Regions from separate parts of the Salinicola sp. CR57 genome, predicted to be linked through region 4. Evidence: predicted binding sites of a transcription regulator. Region 4 holds the regulator's gene; each other region holds the start of a gene.
The links. The regulator sigma-54, encoded in region 4, starts transcription at its own class of promoters, with help from an activator protein. The targets are predictions, from matches to a motif close to TGGCACNNNNNTTGCTNT.
Positions count from the first base shown of each region.

Region 1 (4,473 bases), on a different contig from region 4:
TGCTCGCGCAGCAGATCGCGCTGGGCGGCCATGTCGCCGGTCAGCGCCGGGAAGCCCGACATCACCAGCCGGGTCGGCTCGCCGCCGGTGTGGGAGTCGATGACGTTGATACGCTGCATGCGGATTTCCCCTCTGATCTGGGCGTGGTCTGGGCGGGCCGGAGTGGCGGCCGACAGGCATCGAAGAGCGTGGCCGATTTCGATATTGTAGATTTTATACAATCTTTGAGGCGATAAGGAAAGCGGGCGGGAGGTCGGGGACGGATAATCCTGTCACAAGGCGGCGGTTGGGAGTCGTGCGTTCACGGCCGTGACAAGGAAGAAGGGCGCAAGGCCTAGGCATGAGGCAGCGGGATGTCAGCTACCGACGACCGATATGGAGAGGGTCAAGAGAGATAGCTGGCAGTGCCCCGGCGGCCAGCCGCCGGGGCACTGGGGTCAGGAGGCGACCGCTGCCGCTGCGGTGGCGCGGCGCATGCCCATGGCGTAGAAGGTGGCGCCGAGCGCGCCGCCGATGAACACCGAGAAGTGGCCGAGATCGCCCAGCGGCAGGAAGTTGATCATGATGCCGATCAGCGACGCGGCGACGACGGCCTTCACCGCCGCCGGATTGAAGCCGTTGCGGTACCAGTAGGGGCCGTTGGGGTCGACGCTGAACAGTGCATCGACGTCGATCTGCCCGCGGCGAATGCGGTAGTAGTCCATGATCAGGATGCCGTAGAGCGGGCCGATGGCCGCCGCCAGCAGGTCCACGGTGTAGTGGATGATTTCCGGGTTGCTGAACAGGTTCCACGGGGTGAGGAAGATTGAGCCCACCGCAGCGATGAAGCCGCCGGTCCGGAAGCTGATCTTGCTGGGCGCCATGTTGGAGAAGTCGAACGCCGGGGCGACGAAGTTGGCGACGATGTTGATCCCGATGGTGGTGGTGACGAAGGTCGCGGCACCGAGCAGGGCGATGAAGGTGTTGTCGAGTCGCGCCACGGTCTGGATCGGGTCGTCGATCATCTCACCGAACACCGGCAGGGTCGCCGAGACCATCATCACCGTGGTGGCGGAGAAGACCAGGAAGTTGACCGGCAGGCCCCAGAAGTTGCCGCGCTTGACGTCCTCGAAGCTGCGGGCGTAACGGGTGAAGTCGCCGAAGTTGAGCGTCGGGCCGGCGAAGTAGCCGGCCACGATGGCCGCGGCAATCACCATCTGCCACAGCTGCTCGCCGGGGGAGAGCTGGATGTCGCTGAGGGTGAAGCTGATGTTGGACCAGCCCGCCTGCCACACCAGCCACGCCGCCAGCACGAACATCACCACGTAGACCGCCGGGCCGCTCCAGTCGATGAAGCGCCGGATCGAATCCATGCCGTGCCAGAAGACGATCGCTTGCAGGCACCACAGCAGCATGAAGCTGATCCAGCCAAGATAGGAGAGCCCCAGGAAGCTGGGGCCGGCCAGCGACTCCATGCCGGGGAAGAGCCGTAGTAGCACGATCGTCAGCGCGTTGGAGGCGAGAAAGGTCTGGATGCCGTACCACACCACGGCGATCAGGCCGCGAATCATCGCCGGGATATTGGCGCCGAATACGCCGAACGAGAGCCGGCAGATTACCGGAAAGGGGACCGCGGCCTTCTGGCTCGGTCTCGCCATCAGGTTGGCGAAGATCTGCACGATGCAGATACCCACCAGCAGCGAGATCAGTACCTGCCAGCCGGCCAGCCCCAGCGCGAACAGGCTGGCAGCGACCACGTAGCCGCCGACGCTGTGCACGTCGGAAAGCCAGAAGGCGAGAATGTTGTACCAGTTCCAGTTCTGTTGCGTCGGCGCAAGATCGGCATTGTGCAGCCGGTTACTGTACTGGTGTGATGAGTGATGCGGTTGCTGTGGCATGGCGAACGCCCTCCGCGGGGCCGTGTTGTGATTGTGATTGTGATCCGCATTTTTTGTATACAAGATGCGTGCCATGTTCGCCATCCACGAATAGTAGAAGGCCGTCGTCGTGGTACAGAATCCGTCGCTCATGGATAATTTGGCCACCTATCAAGCGTCTGAGCGGCCACGGTGGGTGGAAAGCGGGGTCGAGCGAGTGTCACGGACGGTAGTGCTCTATCTCCTATATTGCCGGGAGTTGCACGATTTTTGGGCAGATCGGCGATGCTCGGCACGGTTTGGGGGCAGTGGCTGCACACAGGTATCAATCAGAGGGAACTCGAGCCATCCTGGTACCTGTGCTGAAAGTTTTTGTATACGACGATCGCTTGTTGCGGCCTCGATAAGGTCGATGAGTGGATGATAGCGATTCAATGGGTTCTGTTTTTCATGCCCGCGGCACTAGCACGAGCCTCGTATCACGTCAGTTAGCTAGTGAAACGACGACGTCGATGACGCAGACCGGTACGTAGATCAGCGCGATGGAGGAATACACCTTACGCGATCTGGCAAAGAAAGCGCCGATGGGAAGCGCAATCATGATGAGGTCCATAACGCCCCAGAGAGCAAGGGGAGAGGTCCTCAGAAACGCGATATTTACGATAGACCCGAAAAAAAGATACGCCGAAAGCGAGAGCAGCGCGTAGCGACCATCCTGTTCAAAGTAAACGCGAAGTTCGGCTTGCTCGTCCTCGCTTCGGTTTGGCAATAGCAACGCCGCGGACACGAACAGCGACAACGCCAGCAGAACGAGCAATAAGAATTCGGGGAACGAGAACGTCGTTTTGACTTCAGGGAGCGAATTGATTGCCCACCAGAACTCCAATTGCATCGAGAACAGAATGGCGGCCCAGACAATAGGCACCCAATCCAGCTTCGCGGCACGACGAATACGGAACACCGTTACCGCCCCCAGTAGAAGGCGGGTGACGGAAAGCCCCAGTACCATGGAAAGCATGGTGGCGATGATGGGAAAATTGCTCACGATGCCTCCTGATCGACGGCTTTTCGACAAACGGATCACAATGCGATGTCTGTCGACAGAATGGCCCTCCTGGATCATCGTCGCGACTCCCATCTTGCAAGGGAGGCACGAGTCGCGCTGGACCTGAATTAATGGAGAATAGACTCGAACCGATTGAAAACCGCAACGCCCCGGCAACAACGACGAGAGAAACCGGAATGTTGGAATTGATAGCTCAACCGCTGAGCGCCAAGCCCTTCGCGCCGTTCGGCGATGTGATCGACTCACGCGGCAGCGAGTCGTTCCCGATCAACAACGGCCGCACCCGGCGTCACCACGCGCTGGCCAAGATCGAGATCGTCGATACGCCATCGCCACCGCTGATCAGCATCTTCGTCAGCCAACCGGTGACGCTGCCGCTGGAGATCGAGCTGCTCGAGCGCCATCCGCTGGGCAGCCAGGCATTCATGCCGCTGCACGAGGAGCGCTTCATCGTGGTCGTGGCGCCGCCGGGCGACGATATCGATCCGAACGCGATTCGCGCCTTCGTCACGGACGGCCACCAGGGGGTCAACTACCGGGCCGGCACCTGGCACGCGGTCCATTCGGTACTGGAGAAAGAGGGGGAGTTTCTGGTCGTCGATCGCGGTGGCGCCGACAACCTCGACGAGCGGGAGATAGGGATTCGGGTCGTGCTGCCTTAGCGAGTCGGTGGCGCGAAGAACTGGCGATCCATGTCGGGTTGGTCGATGTCGGAGAGTTCGAAAAGCATCTCCCGCACGTGCTCGCTCATGCGCGCGGACCGGGCGTGAATACGGTGACCGCTACAAGAACGCCACCCCGATGGGGTGGCGTTTTCGTTGGTGTCGACGGTTCCGTATCAGACTGACTTGCCGCTGAGCGCGCTGGCGGGGTCCTCCTCCAGTTCCATGTGCTCGCGTTCGTCGTCGATGATCTTGAGCGCCTGTTCCGGTGTCACCTTCGAGGCCGGGGTGACCAGGCTGACGACGATGCCCACGACCAGTGCGACCAGGACGGCGGGGATACTGGGGTTGCCCCAGAAAGCGGTCCAGCTGTCGACATTGATCACCGCCAGCGAGGTCGCCGATGCGGCGATCAGGGTGGCGATGGCGCCCTGCCAGTTGTAGCGTGGCCAGAAGCGCCCCAGCACGCCACAGACGAACATCCCCGCCATCACCGTGGCGATCATGCTGGTGATATAGCTGATGACGTTGTTGGAAGTGAGTGCGAACAGCAGCGCCAGGCCGATGGTGGCGACCAGCGCCAGCCGGGACAGCCCCACGACCTTGCGAGCCGACGGCGTGTGGCCGGTAAACAGCACATAGACATCGCGCAGCAGGATCGAGACGCCGGCAATGGCATCGGAGCTGGCGCTGGACATGGTCGCCGACAGCCCCGCCACCAGCAGCAGCAGGCCGAGCCACAGCGGCAGAATCTCGGTGGCGAGGAACGGGAAGGCGAAGTTGCTGTTGTCCAGGCCGGGATTCAACGCGTGCGTCGCCATGCCGATGATCGCCGGGATGATCGAGAAGAATAGATAGAGGATGCCGGTGATCACGAACGACTTGCGCA
Region 1 covers NZ_PZJL01000001.1:333,487-337,959, reverse strand. Annotated here, with positions in the region: gene DOM56_RS01590 (4-hydroxyproline epimerase) at 1-119, opposite strand, end outside; gene DOM56_RS01585 (NCS1 family nucleobase:cation symporter-1) at 438-1,877, opposite strand; gene DOM56_RS01580 (hypothetical protein) at 2,341-2,901, opposite strand; gene DOM56_RS01575 (ureidoglycolate lyase) at 3,099-3,584, shown strand; gene DOM56_RS01570 (sodium:solute symporter family protein) at 3,761-4,473, opposite strand, start outside.
Region 1: a site for sigma-54 is predicted at 1,934-1,951, ahead of DOM56_RS01585 (NCS1 family nucleobase:cation symporter-1). Genes of this name have one in related genera too.

Region 2 (4,473 bases), on a different contig from region 4:
GTTCGCCGCCCAGGCCAAGACTGTCCTTGAGAATCACCTGCTTGAGGTAGTCGAGGCCACCGTCGAGGTTTTCCCGCCACACCGAGGTGCGCTGCAGGCGGTCGGCGGTGCGGATGTAGAACATCAGAAAGCGGTCGATGGTCTTCAGCAGCGTATCGTCGTCGAGATCGGTGGCGAACAGCTCCGCATGGCGCGGGCGCATGCCGCCATTACCGCAGACGAAGAGATTCCAGCCGTGCTCGGTGGCGATCACGCCGACATCCTTGCTCTGGGCTTCCGCGCATTCTCGCGTGCAGCCGGAGACGGCGAACTTGAGCTTGTGCGGCGAGCGCAGCCCCTTGTAGCGATTCTCGATGGTCAGCGCCATGGCCACGCTGTCCTGGACGCCATAGCGACACCAGGTGTTGCCGACGCAGGATTTCACCGTCCGCGTGGACTTGCCGTAGGCGTGGCCGGTCTCGAATCCGGCGTCGATCAGCTCGCTCCAGATCTTCGGCAGTTCATGCAACTGAGCGCCGAACAGATCGATGCGCTGGCCGCCGGTGATCTTGGTGTACAGGTCGTACTTCTTGGCCACGGCGCCGATGGCGATCAGCTTGTCCGGGGTGATCTCGCCACCGGGAATGCGCGGCACCACGGAGTAGGTGCCGTTCTTCTGCATATTGGCCATGAAGGTGTCGTTGGTGTCCTGCAGCGGCACCAGCGAGGGGCTGGTGATCGACTCGTTCCAGCACGAGGCGAGAATCGAGGCCACCGCCGGCTTGCAGATATCGCAACCGAGCTGGCCCTTGCCGTGGCGGGCAAGCAGTGCTTCGAAACTGCGAAGGCCCTCGACGCGAATGATCCCGTAGAGTTCCTGGCGGGTATAGGCGAAGTGCTCGCACAGGCTGCGGTCGACCTCGATGCCGCGGCGCTCGAGTTCATGCTCGAAGACCTGCTTGAGCAGGGCGGTGCAGCCGCCGCAGCCGGTGCTCGCTTTGGTCTCTGCCTTGAGTGTGCCGAGATCGCTGCAACCGCCCTCGACCGTCTGGCAGATCGCGCTCTTGGAGACGTTGTGGCACGAGCAGATCGTCGCGGTCTCCGGCAGCGCGTCGGCACCCAGCAGTGGGGCGCCTTCGCCCTGGGGCAGGATCAGGCTGGCGGGATCGGCGGACAGCCCGATGCCGTTCTGCACGTACTGCAGCAGGGTGTCGTAGTGGCTGTTGTCGCCCACCAGCACGGCGCCGATTGCGCGCCTGCCGTCGGCGGAGACGACCAGGCGGCGATAGCCATGGCGGGCCTCGTCGATGAAGCGGTAACTCACGGCGTCTTCGGTGGCGGCGTGGGCATCGCCGATCGAGCCCACGTCGACGCCGAGCAGCTTGAGCTTGGTCGACATGTCGGCGCCGCTGAACGGTTCGCAGGTGCCGGTCAAGCAGCCGGCGACGGTGCGTGCCATGGTGTAGCCCGGCGCGACCAGGCCGAAGGTCCGGTCGTTCCAGAGTGCACACTCGCCGATGGCGAAGATATCCGGATCGGAGGTATGGCAGGTATCGTCGATGGCGATGCCGCCGCGCTCGCCGATCTCGAGCCCGCACTCCCGTGCCAGCCGGTCCTGGGGGCGAATGCCGGCGGAAAAGACGATCATGTCGGTCTCGAGCCACTCGCCGTCGGCGAAATTCATGCGGTAGCGGTGGGCTTCGCCCGCGATGATTTCAGTCGTGGCGCGCTCCAGGTGGACGTTCACGCCCAGCGCTTCTATCTGCTGCCGCAACGCTTCCCCGCCTTCGGTATCCAGTTGTACCGGCATCAGTTGGGGCGCGAATTCGACGATATGGGTTTCGAGCCCCAGTGATCTGAGCGCATTGGCCGCCTCCAGGCCAAGCAGACCGCCGCCGACGACGACGCCGCGTCGAGTTTCCCGTGCCGAGAGCGATTCGGCGGCATCGCGAATGCGGTCGAGATCGTCGAGGGTGCGATAGACCAGCGCCGCATGGCTCTCCTCGGCCTCTTCCGGAGTGGGAATCGGCGGCACGAAGGGGAAGGAGCCGGTGGCCAGCACCAACTGATCGTAGGCATATTCGCCGCGGGTGGTGGTGACGCACTTCGCCTTTCGGTCGATCGCGGTGACGGCTTCGTCGAGATGCAGCTCGATACCGTTGAGATCGCAATAGTCGGCCTCGCTCAGCGAGAGCGAATCTGCGTCGCGGCCACCGAAGTACTCGGAAAGGTGTACACGATCATAGGCTCGGCGACGCTCCTCGCCGAAAACGGTTACCGCGAACCGGCGATGGGCGTCCTGCTCGATCAGCCGTTCCAGCAAGTGGTGACCGACCATGCCGTTGCCGATCACGATCAGGCGGGGCAGGGGGGCCTTGGCTTGGGGCGCGGTCGGGGTGTCGGCATAGACAGCGGGAGTGTTCATCCAGCCTCCTCTCGTTCGTTGGGCTTGAATGGCAAGGTGGTGGCGAGCCATACAACGCAAAAAGGCGCCTGATGACACGAAGCGTTGGCTTCGCGGCATCAGGCGCCTTTGCCTGAATTCTATATTCGGTCTAACGGCATACCCGGAACCCACCCGTCCGGACCTGCGGCCGTCGCGCAACATCGATCCGGCGCGCGGCTGGCGATGACCGTCGTTGGTCACTGCCTGTAGTCCGTCAAGCGAATGGCATGCCAGTCGGCGATTCCTGCGATGGATTTCAAGGTGTTGAGTCAATGCTGTCGGCTGCGATGCGCGCCGGTCTCCCGCGCGGATGAACATCGATGGTGCAAGTCGAGCGACTTCTGCACCAGGAACTCCCGCCGCGACGCCACACCGCGGTGACGCGGATGGGGAATGGGGCTGGACGGGGGAGACAGGTGACTGTCTGGAAAGGTAAAGACGATTGTTGGCCCTGAAATTGCCCAATGATGGATGAATCGAAACGCCGACAAGGCGGTGGTCGGATGCCAAAGAGGGTGTCGGGCCGGAGTGCAGGAGCGAGGCACGAACCGTGTCATCGGCTGCGGAAGAGACAGTTGAAGTGTCGGTCCTCTCTGGGCCGACGGCAGGCAAAGAGGCCTGACTCACCCATGGCGGTGAGTCGGGCCTCTTTGCGTTCGAGCGCGGCCTCTCTTCAGGTGACAGGCGTAGCGCTCTGCCGCGCTCGGTTACACGATTCGCGTCAACCCGATTGGAAATTGCCGTTGGAAGAGGAGTCTGCCGATGCCAGCCTGTCATCCGAGTCGTATCCCGATTCATCATCCCACTCATCGATCCAGGCGCGAATGGGCGCCTGGATCGACCGGTTGGATGGCACGCATGCGGCAAACGGCCCAGCAGTGGCTCTTCGCCGCCATGGACCCCAAGGGCCGTATTGGTGCAGTTGGGCAGCGTACCTGCCGGGTCTCGCTGGTGGGGGCGGGCCCGGGCTCGGCTGATCTGCTGACCGTCCGTGCGCTGCGGCGCATCGAGTCAGCACAAGCGGTAGTCTATGATCGCCTGGTCGGCGCCGAGATCCTCGCCTTGTTACCGAAAGGGTGCGAACGCTACTACGTCGGCAAGGCGAAGGGCGATCACAGCGTGCCGCAGGCGGAAATCGGCGATCTGATGGTGAGGCTCGCCGCCGCGGGCAAACGTGTGGTGCGACTCAAAGGCGGCGATCCGGGGATCTTCGGGCGCATGGGCGAAGAGCTTGCCGCGCTCGCCGAGGCCGGTATCGACAGCGAGATCGTGCCCGGCATCACCGCCGCTTCCGGCGCGGCGGCGGCCCTGGGGCTGCCGCTGACCGATCGTGCCCACGCCCAGCGCTTGCGTTTCATTACCGCCCGACAGTGCAGCGACGAGACGATGCCCGACTGGACGACGCTTGCCCACCGAGATGAGACACTGGTCTTCTACATGGGGCTCGACCGCCTCGAGATGATCTGCGAGGGCCTGACCGGTGCCGGCCTTCCGGCCGAGTGGCCTGTGATGCTGGTCGCCAATGCTTCGCTACCCGAGCAGCAGGCGCTCATCGGTACGCTGGCGGACATGCCCCGGAGGCACGCCGCCAACCCGTTGCCCTCGCCTTGCCTGGTCGTGGTCGGCAGCATCGTCGCCATGGCCCAGGCCACCACCGGTGCGTCGATCCCGATCGATGAGAACCTTTGACTGGGCAGCCTCGGGTCGGCGGCGTAGACTTCGCCACTTTCCAGATGTCGAGGGGCTACACGTGAGCCAACTGCCAGCCTGCCCGCAGTGCGGGTCGGAATATACCTATGCCGACAACCTGCTATTCATCTGTCCCGAGTGCGCCCATGAATGGTCCAGCGTTGCGACTGCCGATGGTGAGAAGGATGAGCGGACAGTCACTGACGCGCACGGCTCCCCGCTTGCCGACGGCGACAGCGTGACCGTGATCAAGGACCTGAAGATCAAGGGATCTTCGCAGGTCGTGAAAGTGGGCACCAAGGTCAAGAGCATTCGCCTGGTCGATGGCGATCACGATATCGACTGCAAGATCGATGGGA
Region 2 covers NZ_PZJL01000005.1:232,462-236,934, forward strand. Annotated here, with positions in the region: gene nirB (nitrite reductase large subunit NirB) at 1-2,404, opposite strand, end outside; gene cobA (uroporphyrinogen-III C-methyltransferase) at 3,320-4,114, shown strand; gene DOM56_RS07705 (zinc ribbon domain-containing protein YjdM) at 4,176-4,473, shown strand, end outside.
Region 2: a site for sigma-54 is predicted at 2,641-2,658, ahead of nirB (nitrite reductase large subunit NirB). Genes of this name have one in related genera too.

Region 3 (4,473 bases), on a different contig from region 4:
CAAGGTCAGAGTGAAACGCGCCGGTATTATCGCTTACAGTCGCAGGCATATTTAAACGAATGTTTGAATTTTTGAGGGGGTCGAATGGCAGACTATCGCGCGCCGCTCATGGACATGCGGTTTGTCCGTGAAGAGGTGTTCCAGGCCGAGCAGGAGTGGCGGGCCATGTCGGCGACCGCCGATTTCAATGCCGAACTCGCCGATGCCGTCCTCGAGGAAGCGGCTCGTCTGGTCGAAGCGGAGCTGTTCCCGCTCAATCAGCGTGGAGACCACGAAGGCTGCGTGATGTCGGATGGCGCGGTGACCACACCGGGCGGTTTTCGCCAGGCCTTCGCGGAGCTGGCGCGGGGCGGATGGTGCGGGCTCGGCGGCAATCCTGCCCATGGTGGACAGGGCCTGCCCAAACTGCTGACCCAGTCCTTCGACGAACTGCTCTACGCCAGCAATACCGGCTTTGCGTTATACCTGACGCTCAATAACGGTGCCGGCCTGTTGCTCGACGCTTACGCCAACGACGCGGTCAAGACCCGCTATCTTCCGCGGCTCTACGCCGGTGAGTGGCTGGGCACCATGTGCCTGACCGAACCGCACTGCGGCACCGATCTCGGCTTGATCAAAACGCGGGCAGTGCCGAGCGATGATGGCCGTTACTCGGTGACCGGCAGCAAGATCTGGATCACCGGCGGTGAGCACGATCTGACCGACAATATCGTCCACCTGGTGCTGGCCAAATTGCCGGATGCGCCGCCGGGCGCCAAGGGCATCTCGCTGTTCCTGGTTCCCAAGCGCCGGGTGCTGGAAGACGGTTCGCTGGGAGAGGCGAACGGCGTTGTCTGCGGTGGCCTCGAGCACAAGATGGGCATCAACGGCAGCGCGACCTGCGTGATGCATTTCGAGGGCGCCGAAGGCGTGCTGATCGGTGAACCCCACCAGGGGCTGGCGGCGATGTTCACGATGATGAATTACGAGCGGCTCTCGATTGGCATACAGGGTCTGGGCCTGGGCGACGTCGCCTACCAGAGCGCCATCGCCTTTGCCCGCGAGCGTCGCCAGAGCCGTGCGCCAGGTGGCGCCGCCGAGCCCGACCAGGCCGCCGATCCGATTCTGGTTCATCCCGATGTGCGACGCATGGCCCTCAACGCCCGTGCCTGGAACGAGGGCGGGCGGCTGTTCGCCGCCTGTGTCGCCCGCGAGCTCGACCGCGCCAAGTATCACGCCGATCGCGAGGTTCGCGAGGCGGCCGACGAGCTGGTCGCGCTGCTTACCCCGGTGGCCAAGGCGTTTCTGACCGACCGGGGCTTTGCGGCCACGGTCGAGGCGCAGCAGATCTATGGCGGCAGCGGTTACTGCGTCGAATGGGGCGCCGAGCAGTACGTGCGTGATGCGCGAATCGCGATGATCTACGAGGGCACCAACGGCATCCAGGCCATGGATCTGATCGGCCGCAAGCTGACGCGCAACCGGGGGGCTTATGTGGAGCGTCTTGTCGATCGGATCAGGGCGGATCTCGAGGACGATGATATCGACACGCCTGACGTGCATCCGTTCCGGGAGGCGCTCGAGCGTGAGTTGATCCGGCTCGAGCGGGTCACCGAGGCCGTGATCGATGCCGCCAGCAAGGACGCGGCGGCGGCTGGGGCGGCCGCCAATGATTACCTGCACCTGTTGGGCTACGCGGTCTACAGCTGGCTGTGGTGGAAGGCGGCCTGCGCGGCGCAGCGCGGCCTGACCCAGCAAGGGCCGTCCGGTGAGGATTTCTATCGGGCGAAGTTGATCGTGGGGCAGCATTTTCTGACTCGCCAGTTACCCCATTCCGAGGCGTTGGAGCGTCAGATAGCGGCGGGGCCTTCGGGGCTGATGGCGTTGGAACGGGACTGGTTCTGACGTCACATGGATGGCTGACCTCGGATATCGGGCCAGGCTGCACCAGCGCAGAGCGACATCTGCTCGCGTGCGAGTTTCATGCGCGACGATGGTGCGAGTCGAGGCTTTCCAGGGTGGCTGGCGCGCCTTTTGCGGAAATCGCCTCTGGTTCTTCGATCTTTTTTTGCACCAAATCGTTGCCGTTGACCGAAGTTCTCGCTCTTTTTTCTGGTTTTTGTATACAAGGTTGAGGTGGTGAAAGTTTAGGGCACGAAAAATGCATGGGGTTTTCCGATCGATGGCTACGCCGTCACGGGCGAGCATTCCCGATCATCAGGGGATCATGACCAGGAGAATCCGATGACAACAACATCCCTTCGCAAATTGATTGCCGGTTCCAGCATCGCGCTGGGGCTGGCCGGTTTCGGTACCGCCGCGGTGGCCCAGGACGAGGGCCCGATCCGGGTCGGCATCCTGCACTCGCTCTCCGGCACCATGGCGATCAGCGAGTCGACGCTGAAAGACGAGATGCTGATGCTGATCGACAAGCAGAACGAGGCCGGTGGGCTGCTGGGTCGCAAGCTCGAACCGGTGGTCATGGATCCGGCCTCGGACTGGTCGCTCTATGCCGAGCAGGCGCGCGACATGCTGACTGGCGATGATCGCGTCGACGTCATTTTCGGCAACTGGACGTCGGCGTCCCGCAAGGCGGTGCTGCCGGTGGTCGAGGAACTCAACGGGCTGCTGTTCTATCCGGTGCAGTACGAGGGCGAAGAGTCCTCCGAGAACATCTTCTACACCGGCGCGGCACCCAACCAGCAGGCGATCCCGGCTGTCGATTACCTGATGAGTCAAGGCGTCGAGCGTTGGGCGCTGCTGGGAACCGACTACGTCTATCCGCGCACCACCAACAAGATTCTGGAAGCGTATCTCAAGGCCAATGGCGTCGCTGCCGACGACATCATGATCAACTACACGCCGTTCGGTTTCAGCGATTGGCAGTCGATCGTCTCCCAGGTCAAGGATTTCGGCAGCCAGGGCAAGAAGACTGCGGTGGTGTCGACCATCAATGGCGACGCCAACGTGCCGTTCTACAACGAACTTGCCAACCAGGGTATCTCGGCGGGAGACATTCCGGTGGTGGCATTCTCCGTCGGCGAGCAGGAGTTGACCGGTATCGACACCGCGCCGCTGGTCGGCCACATGGCGGCGTGGAACTACTTCATGAGCGTCGATAGCGATGCCAACTACGACTTCATCGATGACTGGGTCGCTTACACCGGCAACGACCAGGCGGTGACCAACGATCCGATGGAAGCGCACTTCATCGGCTTCAACATGTGGCTACAGGCCGTCGAGCAAGCGGGGACCACCGATGTCGACGCGGTCAAGGATTCGATCATCGGCGTCACCGTGCCCAACCTGTCCGGCGGTGCGTCGACCATGATGCCCAACCACCACATCACCAAGCCGGTGATGATCGGCGAGATTCAGGATGACGGCCAGTTCAGCGTGGTCTGGCGAACGCCGACGACCGTTGCCGGGGATGCCTGGTCCGACTATCTGCCGGAATCCAAGAACCTGATCAGCGACTGGCGGGCGCCGCTGCGCTGCGGCAAGCTCGATGTCGAAAGCATGCAGTGCCAGGACGGTCCCGGCGCCGACTAAATCAGACCGGTTCGACACCGGTGTCCGCCTGGGCATCGGTGTCGCTCGTTTGGCCCGGCGATAGAACGCGTCCGAGGACGATCCCATGAGAGCCACCGTAGAACATGACGGCCGCGTCCCGACGCGCAGGCCGACGATCACCGTGCTGCTGTGCCTGCTGATGGCATGGAGCCTGAGCATCATCAGTCAAGGCGCTTTCGCCGCGACCTCCAGTGAGCCGCGAGCGCTGCTTGAAGCGCTGGATACCGGTAATTTCCAAGTCAAGGGGGCGGCCGCGAAGGCGATCGCCGAGAGTGACGTCGAGCAGAAGGCGCGCTGGTTGCAGGCGCTGCTGGATGGCCGTCTCGGCAAGGAGCGTCGTGGCGATCGCTTTTATATCGTCACCGACGATAGCGGCCGCGAATGGCCGATCATCGACGCGATTACCTTCGAGGATGCCGGCACCGGCACCCGACGTACGGTCGATATCTTCAAGATCAACAACGATCTGCGTGCCCAGCTCGAGGGGCTGATCGCATCGCTGTCGCTGAGCGCGGGCGATGAAGCGTCGCGCCTCTCGGCGGCGCGGCGGTTGATCGGAGAGATCACCGCGGACAATGTCGCCAGTGTTCGCCGGATGCGCGATGAGGAGGAGAGCGACGCCGTTCGCCAGCCGCTCGATGTCGCGCTGGCGCTCTACGACGTGCAGAACGGCGATGCCGAGGCGCTCGATACGCTGCACGGCAATCTCGATACGCGGGTGCGCAATACGCTGGTGCCGATCGCTGCGGGCGACTCGCCCCTGGCGGCCGAGGCGCAATCGGTGCTTGGCGGCATAGAGAGCAAGCGCGCCTGGTACGACCGCGCGCAGACGCTGTTCTTCGGCCTGAGTGCCGGTTCGATTCTGGTGCTGGCGGCCATCGGCCTGGCAATCACCTTCGGTGTCATGGGCGTGATCAACAT
Region 3 covers NZ_PZJL01000005.1:640,218-644,690, forward strand. Annotated here, with positions in the region: gene DOM56_RS09665 (acyl-CoA dehydrogenase C-terminal domain-containing protein) at 85-1,884, shown strand; gene urtA (urea ABC transporter substrate-binding protein) at 2,224-3,531, shown strand; gene urtB (urea ABC transporter permease subunit UrtB) at 3,617-4,473, shown strand, end outside.
Region 3: a site for sigma-54 is predicted at 2,003-2,020, ahead of urtA (urea ABC transporter substrate-binding protein). Genes of this name have one in related genera too.

Region 4 (4,473 bases):
GCGGCACGCCCCGTTTGAAGCCGAACGACTCGAAGGTCAGGGTCAGGCGGCCACCGGTATGCTTGGCCACCTGCTCGCCGATCCGGGCCCGGAGATCGTGCACCGAGAGCCCTTGGGTATCGATGACCAGGTCGGCCACGCGGCGAATCGGCGCGAGATAGCTTTGCTCGTGATCGATGGCCTCGGCCAGGGTCATGTCATTGCCGCGGGTCAGCGGGTGACGGCGGCGAGTGGCCGAGTAGCGCTCGAGCAGGATCTTGGCGTCGGCGGTGAGATAGACGACCTGAGTATCGATGCCGCGCTTGCGTACCGCCTCCAGCAGGATGGGGAAACGCTCCAGCGATTCGGGCAGGTTGCGTGCGTCGATGCTGACCGCCACGTTGGGGCGGGAGGGTGGCGCGCTGCGTAGCTCGTCGATCAGCGGTGCCAGCAGGTTGGCCGGGAGGTTGTCGATGGCATAGTAGCCAAGATCCTCGAGCGCCTGCAGCGCGATCGATTTCCCCGAGCCCGAGCGGCCGCTGATGATGACGAGTTGCATCGCTTATCCGTCGTCGCTGTCACGGTGATGGCGGATGGCATCGACGAGCGCGTCATGCAACGCCCGCTGCGAGTCGGCCTGACGCAACTGCTGCCGAACGCTGCTCTGATTCATGATGCCGGCAACTTCCGCCAGCAGCGACAGATGCGCATCATCCGCCTCTTCCGGCACCAGCAGCACGAAAACCAGATCCACCGGCTCGCCGTCGATGGCATCGAAGTCGATGGCGTCTTCCAGGCGCATGAATCCCGCGATCGGCCCTTTGCAATGCGGACTGCGGGCATGGGGGATGGCAACGCCGTTGCCGATCCCCGTGCTACCCAGTCGCTCGCGACCGATCAGGCGGCTGAAGACCTCATGGCTATCCAGACTGGGTGTATTCTGGGCGATGAAGGTGCTGAAGAATTCCAGCAGACGTTTTTTGCTGCCCCCCGTGACCTCGAACAGAGTTCGCTCGGGGGGCAGAATGCTTTCCAGTGTCATCATCAGGCGTCAGCGGGCGCCTGCGCCTTGGGCGCGGGCTTGTGCCTTCTCTTTGTGTTTGACCAGTTGGCGGTCGAGTTTGTCGGCCAGTGAATCGATGGCGGCATACATGTCGGTGTCGCTGGCTTCGGCGTGTAGATCGCCGCCTGCTGCGTGCAGGGTACAGGCTGCCTGCTGGCGTTCCTTCTCGACACTCAGGGTGACCTGGACATTGGTGATGTTGTCGTAGTGACGCTCCAAACGAACGAGTTTCTCTCCGACGTAGTCCCGGAGGGCGTCGGTCAGCTCGACATGGTGGCCGGTAACGTTCACTTGCATGACACACTCCTGTTGCGGCAGATGGCACTTCTGATTGTAACCCTTTTCAGGGGACTGCAAAGGCATCGTGATCGATCTGATTCGGAATGGCGAGTCTTGACTGGTTTCGGAGCCCTGTATCAGGCCAGACGCTTGCGCTCGCTGGAGGACGGAATGCCCATGGCTTCGCGATATTTGGCCACGGTGCGTCTGGCCACGCTGATATCGGACTGGGCCAGCAATTCGACCAGTTTGCTGTCCGACAGCGGCTTGCGAGGGGATTCGTCGCCAATGAATTTCTTGATGCGAGCGCGGATGGCGGTACTCGAATAGCTATCACCTTCGCCGCCCTGGCCGCCGACCTGGCTCGAGAAAAAATATTTCAGCTCGAATACGCCGCGTGGCGTGTGAATGTACTTCTGGGTCGTGACGCGGGAGATCGTCGATTCATGCATGTCGACGCTGCGGGCGATATCGGCCAGGATCAGGGGTTTCATCGCCTCTTCGCCGCGCTCGAGAAACCCGATCTGGCGCGACATGATCTCTCGACCCACCTTGAGCAGGGTATCGTTTCGACTGGAGAGGCTCTTGATCAGCCAGCGGGCTTCCTGCAGGTGCTGGCGCAGGAAGGTGTTGTCATCGCTCTTGTCCGCCCGCTTGATCAGGGCGGCGTAGTCGGGCTGAATGCGCAGGCGCGGCAGGGTTTCGGCATTGAGCTCGATGCGCCAGCCATCGCGAGAGGGCGTGGCAACCAGATCGGGAACCACGTAATCGTCACGACTGGTATCGAAGCGCTGCCCCGGGCGCGGCTCCAGCGTCCGGATCAGGGCGATGACGCTGTCGAGTTCGTTCTCCTCGAGACGCAGGCGACGCTTGAGCAGTCGCCGGTCGTTGCCGGCCAGCGCCTCGAGAAACTGGCGCACCAGGCGCTTGGCCTGGGGTAGCAGCGGCGTGTCGTCGTCCAGTGTGCCGAGTTGAAGCAGCAGGCATTCGCGCAGATTGCGAGCGCCGACGCCGGTCGGATCGAACTGCTGCAGGCGCATGAGCATGTGCTCGAGATCGGCCATGCTGACGCTCTCTCTGCGCTGCTCGCGCAGACTCGTCGCCAGCTCGTCCAGCGAGCCCACCAGGTAGCCGTCGTCGTTGACGGCGTCGATCAGGCACTCCCCGAGCGCGCGCTCGCGCTCGTCGAAATCTCCCATGGCCAGTTGCCAGAGCAGATAATCCTGGAGGGTGGTCACGGCTGCGTTGCGGTCGAAATCCGGCGCTTCTTCGCTGGCGCTACCCGACGAGCTGGCATGGGCGTCCTGGTAGGTATCGCTCCAGTCGCTGTCGAGGGCCAGTTCATCGGGAATGTCACTGGCCCACTCGTCTTCCGTGGCGTCCTGAGTTTCCTGCTCCGAGTAGGGCTCTTCCATCTCCAGCATGGGATTGGATTCGAGCGCCTGCTGGATTTCCTGGCGGAGGTCGAGCGTCGACAGCTGGAGCAGTTGAATGGCCTGCTGGAGCTGAGGCGTCATGGTCAACTGCGTGCCGACCCTGAGTTGCAGCGAGGGCTTCATGGACATGGAGAAACGATCGTCACAATCAACGGTGGAAGGCTTACGTTACTGGCTGCGGTGACGAGATGCAACGTTTCATGCAAGAAACATGCCATCGACGCGGATGCCAGGTATGGCTGCCGATGGCATGACGAGGGAGAGGCGACTACAGGCGGAACTCGTGGCCAAGATAGACCTCGCGGACGCGCTGGTTTTCGAGAATGGCCTGGGGCCGGCCCTCGGCGATGATCTGGCCGTCGCCGACAATGTAGGCATTATCGCAGATGTCGAGCGTCTCGCGCACGTTGTGATCGGTGATCAGGACGCCGATCTCGCGGTCGCGCAGCTGGCGGATGATGCTCTTGATGTCACCGACCGAAATGGGGTCGACACCGGCGAACGGTTCGTCGAGCAGCACGAAGGCCGGCTCGGTGGCCAGGGCGCGGGCGATCTCGACCCGCCGCCGCTCGCCGCCGGACAGGCTCATGCCCAGGTTGTCGCGAATATGATCGACGTGGAAGTCGCCGAGCAGCTGTTCCAGCCGCTCGCGTCGCCCGGCACGATCCAGGTCCTTGCGCGTCTCGAGGATGGCCATGATGTTGTCGGCAACGCTCAGCTTGCGGAAGATCGAGGCTTCCTGCGGCAGATAGCCGATGCCGGCTCGCGCCCGGTCGTGCATCGGGGCGCGGCTGAGATCCATGTCGTCGATATGGACGCTGCCGGCATCGGACTTGACCAGGCCGACGATCATGTAGAAGGAGGTGGTCTTGCCTGCGCCATTCGGCCCCAGCAGGCCGACGATGCTGCCTTGCCGCAGCGTCAGGCTGAAGTCGTGGACGACTCGGCGTCCCTTGTAGCTCTTAGCAAGGTTGGCGGCCGTTAGCGTTTTCATGAATACGATCCTTGTGGCTGCGCGCCGGGTATGGTGTCGGCGATCACGCCCCACGCGGCGGCTCGAGGCCGTGCCGGGTCAGGGTTTGAGCGTTACTGGGACGAGTCACGCGGCGTGAGGGTCATGCGGACGCGGCCGTCGCCGTTCCCGTCGCTGTTCTGGGCGGAGCGGGCCTGGACGCGTCGCGAGTCGAGATAATACTCGACATAGGCACCATCGAAGGTGTCGCCGGCCTGATGAAGTTCCGCGTTACCGATCAGTTCCACGCGTCGTTGGGCCGCGTGATAGACCACGGTGTCGCCCCAGCCCTTGACGATCTCCTGGTCGGGGGACGGCTTCTGTTCGAGGTAGGCGCGCTCGCCGCCGCCGCCCTTGGCGGTGACCAGGCTGACCTGGCCGTTGTTGCCGCGCTGGATGTCGACGCGTGCGGCCTTGAGGTGCATGCTGCCTTGCTGCAGGTCGACGCCACCCGTATAGACTGCAGTACCCTGACGGTCGTCCAGCTCGAGTTGATCGGCGGCGATCTCGATCGGTGAACTGGCATCGCTTTCCAGCGCGATGGTTGGAAAACTGGTGAAACCCAGCGCGGTCAGCACCAGGAGTTGGCCGATTTCTCGCCTCATGATCCTTGATCCTCAGATTGCTGTGGCAGGCGCCCCTGCACGTTGTCGGTCAAACGCATACGATCTTCGTTGATCCAGGCATCGAAGCGATCCCCGCGC
Region 4 covers NZ_PZJL01000009.1:2,630-7,102, forward strand. Annotated here, with positions in the region: gene rapZ (RNase adapter RapZ) at 1-538, opposite strand, end outside; gene ptsN (PTS IIA-like nitrogen regulatory protein PtsN) at 542-1,021, opposite strand; gene raiA (ribosome-associated translation inhibitor RaiA) at 1,031-1,339, opposite strand; gene DOM56_RS14530 (RNA polymerase factor sigma-54) at 1,459-2,886, opposite strand; gene lptB (LPS export ABC transporter ATP-binding protein) at 3,026-3,751, opposite strand; gene lptA (lipopolysaccharide transport periplasmic protein LptA) at 3,844-4,374, opposite strand; gene lptC (LPS export ABC transporter periplasmic protein LptC) at 4,371-4,473, opposite strand, start outside.